Regions from separate parts of the Blautia sp. HCP3S3_C12 genome, predicted to be linked through region 2. Evidence: riboswitches for the same ligand, from Rfam matches in the RefSeq annotation. Region 2 holds a riboswitch; each other region holds the start of a gene.
What was found. Region 2 has a riboswitch for cobalamin ahead of ACTNDS_RS06765 (cysteine-rich small domain-containing protein). Riboswitches for the same ligand answer to the same signal wherever they lie in the genome.

Region 1 (2,204 bases), on a different contig from region 2:
ATCGCTCCCGCTTGTAATACATTTTGGAGCAGAAAAAGGACGTTATATTGCAATGGTCATGTGGGCTATTATAATTGCCGTAGTTTATATTCTGATAAAAACAATGGGACTTTCAGCAGACGCAGTCGGTGCATGGCTGAATGGACTGAACTGGGGAATGGTATTGGCCGGAGTTGTATTATTTACAGTAATTGTATATATGGGATCTTTTTGGATTGGTGTCCGGCTTATGGAGAAGAAAGAATTCTGATGTGTCTCGAATATGGTTGTAATTATAAAAGCAGTGTGCTAAAATTATATCAGCGTAATTGAATAGCTGTTAAGTGAACATTATCATACGCAGATTTTGTGTATGATAATGTGAGAGGGAATCAGGTGAAATGCCTGAACGGTTGCGGCCACTGTATACAGAAAAAAGCGGGATTGTAATATGTCATTGCATAAATATGTGAGAAGGCGGAATCCGGCTGCCAGAGAGTATCTGGAAATATTTCTGATACAATATTCATGAACTGCTGAAGCATGGATGTTGTATCAGTTTTTATTTTATGGGAACTTTCTGTGATCTGTGAGTCAGGAAACCTGCCTGACAGCGTAAAGAAGGAGCTTCCGTAAAAAGTATCCGTTATTCTTATCACTTCTATTTTACTTTTTCTGAAGTCCCATCTTTTCGGTTACACGAACAGGTAAATAACATATACGAAAAGAGAGGAAGTCAAATGAAAAACAGGTATTTATCCACAAGAATCATGGCAATTATGATGGCAGCAGCTATGGCAGTTTCCGCAGCTCCGGCAGCTTTTGCAGCAGAGAGAGCAGACTCTGAGACAATCAAAGAGGACAATCAGCCGGCAGCAGATGCAGACTCTGATACACAGGAAGATGCAGACGCACAGGATTCAGCAGATGCAGATAAGACAGCAGACGCAGAAGGTACAAAGACAGAATATCCTCTGACCATCACAACCTATGATTATGATGGAAATGAAATCGAAACAACCTATGAAAAGGCACCGGAGAAAGTTCTTGCTGTATATCAGGGAAGCATTGAAACCATGCTTGCACTTGGCCTGGAAGACCGTCTGGTAGCTACTGCAGGTCTTGACAATGAAGTTCCGGATGAACTTAAAGATGCATTTTCAAAAACAAATTATCTTGATGAATTTACCCCATCCCTTGAGACTGTAACGATGTTGGAGCCAGACATGATCTTATCCTGGAGCTCCCTGTTTTCTGATAAAAATCTCGGAAATGTAACAGACTGGATCGACAAAGGCTGCAACACTTATTACAACACAAACACACGTCCTGACGGAGACAGAACTCTGGAAAATGAATTTACAGACATCTTAAATCTTGGAAATATTTTTGATGTACAGGACAAAGCACAGGCAATCGTAGATGATGCAAAGGCAGTGATCGATAAAACTCTTACAGCAACAGCAGATGTAGAAGAGAAACCAAGCGTAATGGTTCTGGAACCTCTTGGAGAAGATATCACAAACTATGGTGCAAAGAGCCTTGGTGGAGATATGGTAACACAACTGGGTGCGACTCTGGCAAATCCGGATGCTTCTACAGCAGGAAAAGAAGATATCATTGCAGCAAACCCTGATGTGATTTTTGTTGTATACATGCCATATGCAGGTGATGATCCGGAAACTGTAAAAGAAAGCCAGCTTGCCGTTATCAAGGATGATGAAGCACTTCAGAGCCTTGACGCTGTAAAGAACGGTCGTGTTTATCCGATCATGCTCAGTGAAATGTACGCAAGTGCAACACGTACACAGGATGGTATTGAAACTTTCGCAAAAGGATTATATCCGGATGTGAATCTTGACTGATTGAGGAAATAACAGTGAAAGAACAGGTTTCACAGATAAAAAAAGGCAGTGTGCTCAGGACATCCATGTATGTGGCAGTTCTTATCGGGCTTGCGGCATTTTTGATTTTTTCCATTCTTGCAGCAATCACTTTTGGAAATGCAGATCTGTCACTGAAAGATGTTTACAGTGTCATTGCATATAAATTGTTTCATATCAAAAGCTTGTCCGCCTATGCAGAAGGCGCAGTTCACGATGTTGTGTGGCTGATCCGGCTGCCCAGAGTCCTGCTGGCTCTGGCAGTTGGAATGGCTCTTTCCGTCTGTGGCGTAGTTATGCAGGCGATTGTCCAGAACCCACTGGCAGATCCGTATGTACTTG
Region 2 (2,204 bases):
AGAAGTATCTTACGCAGATGCGCAGCCAGGTGATCTGATCTGTTATGGCGGCCATGTGGCAATTTATATGGGAAATGGACGTATTGTACATGCATCCAACTCTGTAGACGGCATTAAGATCAGCGACAACGCTGCATACAGAACAATTGTATCAGTAAGAAGACTTGTATAATCTGCAAAAGATTATATCCGATAAAAAATAATGAGGAAAGACCGGGTGACGTCCATATGTGTTGTTGCCTGGTTTTTTATTTGAAAAAATTTTTAAAAAGTATATAAAAAAGTTTCTGAAAAACTTTGACAAATAGTTGACATTCTCTAACAGTGATGCTATTATAAGGACAGTATAATTCCATATAGAACATATTAAGTGCTGATACTGTTATTTATACAGTACAGAGAGAGGGAATCAGGTGAGAAACCTGAGCGATCCGGTCACTGTAACAGAGGAGCAAATCTCGCAGATCCATTGTGCCATAGCATGAGAAGGAGAGAGGAGCGATGAGCCTGGAGCCAGGAAACCTGCTTAGTATGGCGAGGTTAAACTTCCGTGTAAAGTGTAACAACCAACTCCGTTGAATCCGCAGCTTCGGAGCGTTGTCTGCTTTTTCGAAGGCAGACATTTTTTATGGAATGCGCCTGTTCTTTATGAATTATACATGATTAAATGGCAGGCGATACTACTTCGGAAATATTCGTTCCCTCCGCGCACTCATGAACGGATTAATCTTCTACCCCGGAGTAGCATCGCTCCCTCTTTATTATGGAGAAAATCATAGATTGATCTGTTGTCTGCCTATTTGGAAGAAGGGAATAAGATATGGAAAAACCATATTGGGAAGATAAAGAGTATTCTTTTTTCAGTCATAAAAAATGTGAGTTTTTTCCCTGCCATAAGGGAGCAGATCCTGAGGATTTTAACTGTTTGTTTTGTTATTGCCCTTTATATGCACTGGGGGATCAATGCGGTGGGAATTTTCGATATACAGACAGTGGGCTGAAGGACTGTACCAACTGTCAGCTTCCTCATAAGAGAAAGAACTATGGATATGTGACCGGGAAATATCAGGAACTGGCTGAGCTGATGAAGAAAATGCGTGCAGATCAGCAGTAAGGCTGGCTGACCGGTGAAAATAAAAAAGATCGTCAATGGATATTTATATGAGAAATATCTGTTGATGATCTTTTTTTGTATACCTGCATAAGAAATGGTATGAACACATATTGGAAACAACTAACGGGTTTGAAGAAATACCTTCAGTCTGGGAATCTGATTGTTCAGAATCAATGATTCGGGAAAGCCGGTTTGGTGAACGAACTCTGCTGCATAGGTAAAATCTCCTACATGCTCTTTTCCATGGCTGTCGCTGGATAAAACAATGGGAAGCTGATATTTAAGGCAGCAACGAAGGATTTCTGCGTTATTTGCCCTGGTGTCACCGCGGTATCCGCCGGGAGTCAGTGAGACTTCGTTGATTTCAAAAATTACATTTTCTCTGCTGGCTGTATAAGCCAGTGCATCGTAATCCACCGGAAAAGCCGGGTTATCACAATGGCCCAGAACCTTTACGGCAGGATACTTCATTGCATTCTGGTATGCAAGAGTATTCTCTTTGACAGTTCCGGATCTGTAGTTCTGGCCATGCATACTTATGATAGCGTAGTCCAGATTAGACAACAGCTCATCACTTAGATCTACATGTCCCTGAATGTCCAGAATATTGAGTTCTACGCCATAAAGTACTTCTACACCAAAACGCTTTCTGGGGCAGAATGGCAACCCGCGGAAATAAGAAGATGTGCCGGAAGCAAGAGTACCGGGACCGTGATCAGTGATGCCCAGAAGCTTCATACCTTTGCGTCCGGCTTCTTTTGCCATATCGGAAATTGTGCAGGAAGTACCGTGTCCGCTTGCAATGGAATGTGTATGGATATCTGCAAGATACGTAAGGATCATCCCCTTTTAAATAAAATTAATGACTGTTTTGCAGAGATATTCTGAAAAAATATATATAACAATTATGACAGAAAGAAGAAAGGTTGTCAATTGGGGTTCGGAATAAAAACAACTAAATTTTACAAACAATTCAAACAAAAAACAACATAGAAACAGTTTGGAATATGTTGTTTTTTGTTGACCTTATGAGGCGAATGAGGTATAATGATTTTACATGAGTACATGAAAAAAAGTGAAAGAAATTTGT
Region 3 (2,204 bases), on a different contig from region 2:
AAAGCGTTTGTGAATCCAAGATCATCCATCTGTGTCTGCATCTGGTCGTAGGTTACATTTGCTGTATGGGAAGTACCATGTCCCATGAATACAAATGCTGTACCAGCATCTGCGGCTGCCTTCATATCATCGAATCCGGCTACCTTGCAGGCTTCATCTGTAATTGCCTGGGCAACTGCTTTCTTGTCATCGTTGATCACGGTAGCGTCATCGCCAACTTCACCAAGCATTGGCTCTGCGATTGCTACAGATTCAAATTTATCTTTGTATCCATCAATTGCTTCTGTCATTTCATCGTACTCAGCACCATGCATCAGATGAGTAGGCTGCACAACCAGGTTCTTAACACCGTTAGCTACTGCACGGTCCAGTGCCTGCTGCATGTTGTCGATTACTTCGTTATCTCTTGCCTGTACATGGTTGATGATGATCTGTGCTGTAAAAGCTCTTCTTACAGACCAGTCCGGATATGCTGCTGCCAGTGCATCCTCAATACCTTTGACATCTTCTGCACGGCTGTCGTTAAAGGAGGTACCAAAGCTTACTACTAAAAGCTCGTTTTCACCGATTTCATCCTGGTTGCGTGGATCATCCTTGGAAGCATCTCCTGTGTCACGGCCGAAGTAGTCAGGATCTGCATTCTCGCCAGTTACCAGTTCCTTCTGTGCATCTGTCAGCTTATCCCATGCTTCTTTGGCTGCCTTACAGTCATCATCTGTTGTGTCTGTTCTTTCCTGAACATAGATTTTATCGATCAGTGCGCCAACCTCATCAGCTGCCTTCTGGTCATCGGAAGAAGCATCAGCATCTGCGGAAGCATCATCTGTAGCTTCTGCAGCATCAGCTGCTGTATCATCTGTAGCTTCTGCGTCATCTGTAGCAGCTGCGTCATCGGCGGATTCTTCTGTAGCTGCGTCCTCAGCAAATGCAACTGTGCCGGTAGCTGCTGTCATAGAGCAAGTCATTGATACTGCTAACAATAAGGCTAACATAGATTTTCTTTTCATGGTGTTTATCCTCTTTTAATAATTAAATATTTCCGGACAGATGTATGCAAAGAAAAACAGCCGCATCTCTGCAGCTGTTACTTTTCTCATTATACACGGTTTGTATCGGATTTCGTAAATACCGGACATAACATAAACATCCGGCAGGATACGATAAGAACTATGTAAGTCATGAGAACAAAGGTACTGTAAACCGCAGACCCCAAATTCCACGTCAAGGCAGATCTCCTGACTTCGTTCATCGCTGCTTATCCCTTCCCGGTAAACCAGTGGTTCTGAAAAACAGCTCCCTTACACAGTGACGGTATCGTTCCGGATTCTCACCGGATTCCCTTTTGCACATCCATTAGGATGTAACCTTAACGTTATAACTCTTGCACATATTCAATTCGGATACTCTTTTTTTACCACAAATTTTACAGATTGTCAAGAATAAGACGAAAATTACCAAAAAACATTTCGCATTTTTCAGACATTTTCAATCCTGATACAATGGCTTGAAAAAGCAGGTTCGGTTTCCGGTGTGGCAGGCAGCTCCTACCTGGTCTACTTTTGCCAGGATGGTGTCGTTGTCGCAGTCCAGGGTAAGGGATTTCACATATTGGAGATGTCCGGAGGTCAGACCCTTGGTCCACAGTTCATTGCGGCTTCTGCTCCAGTAGGTCATTTTTCCTGTCTCCACAGTGGTATTGTAGGCCTCTTCATTCATATAAGCCAGCATTAGTACTTCACCAGTCTCATAGTCCTGTGCGATTACAGGTACCATTCCGTCGCTGTTCAGCTTGAAATCTGCCCAGGTAAAGGCCTTCTCCTCAGATTGTGCAGGATGGATTTTCTTATTCATATGTGCCTCCTTTATGCCAGACTTCCCTTTGTGGAAAGTACATCTGTGATCCGTGGGTCATAGGAGGTAGCTGCGTCCAGTGCCTTGGCGAAGCTTTTGAACATGGCTTCTGCCACATGATGATTGTTGCCGCCGCTTAAGACTTTGATGTGCAGGTTCATGCCGCAGGAATAGGAAACAGCGTAGAAAAACTCCTTCACCATTTCTGTAGACATATCTCCGATCCGGTCAGCGGTAAACTCTGCATCCCAGGCAAAATAGGGTCTGCCGGACAGGTCAATGGCGCAGAGCACCAGGGATTCATCCATAGGAAGGATGCAGCTTCCGTAGCGTTTTATGCCCTTTTTGTCACC

Region 1: another riboswitch for cobalamin. It lies ahead of ACTNDS_RS13650 (ABC transporter substrate-binding protein); the one in region 2 lies ahead of ACTNDS_RS06765 (cysteine-rich small domain-containing protein).
Region 3: another riboswitch for cobalamin. It lies ahead of ACTNDS_RS15220 (sirohydrochlorin cobaltochelatase); the one in region 2 lies ahead of ACTNDS_RS06765 (cysteine-rich small domain-containing protein).

The regions. Positions count from the first base shown of each region.
Region 1 is NZ_JBQHWC010000020.1:14,240-16,443, forward strand. It holds gene ACTNDS_RS13645 (ABC-2 transporter permease) at 1-250, shown strand, start outside; cobalamin riboswitch at 329-604, shown strand; gene ACTNDS_RS13650 (ABC transporter substrate-binding protein) at 720-1,844, shown strand; gene ACTNDS_RS13655 (FecCD family ABC transporter permease) at 1,859-2,204, shown strand, end outside.
Region 2 is NZ_JBQHWC010000005.1:94,622-96,825, reverse strand. It holds gene ACTNDS_RS06770 (NlpC/P60 family protein) at 1-172, shown strand, start outside; cobalamin riboswitch at 352-544, shown strand; gene ACTNDS_RS06765 (cysteine-rich small domain-containing protein) at 821-1,114, shown strand; gene ACTNDS_RS06760 (phosphatase) at 1,235-1,957, opposite strand.
Region 3 is NZ_JBQHWC010000025.1:33,302-35,505, reverse strand. It holds gene ACTNDS_RS15220 (sirohydrochlorin cobaltochelatase) at 1-1,007, opposite strand, end outside; cobalamin riboswitch at 1,209-1,384, opposite strand; partial or broken gene hisI (phosphoribosyl-AMP cyclohydrolase) at 1,486-1,806, opposite strand; gene hisB (imidazoleglycerol-phosphate dehydratase HisB) at 1,863-2,204, opposite strand, start outside.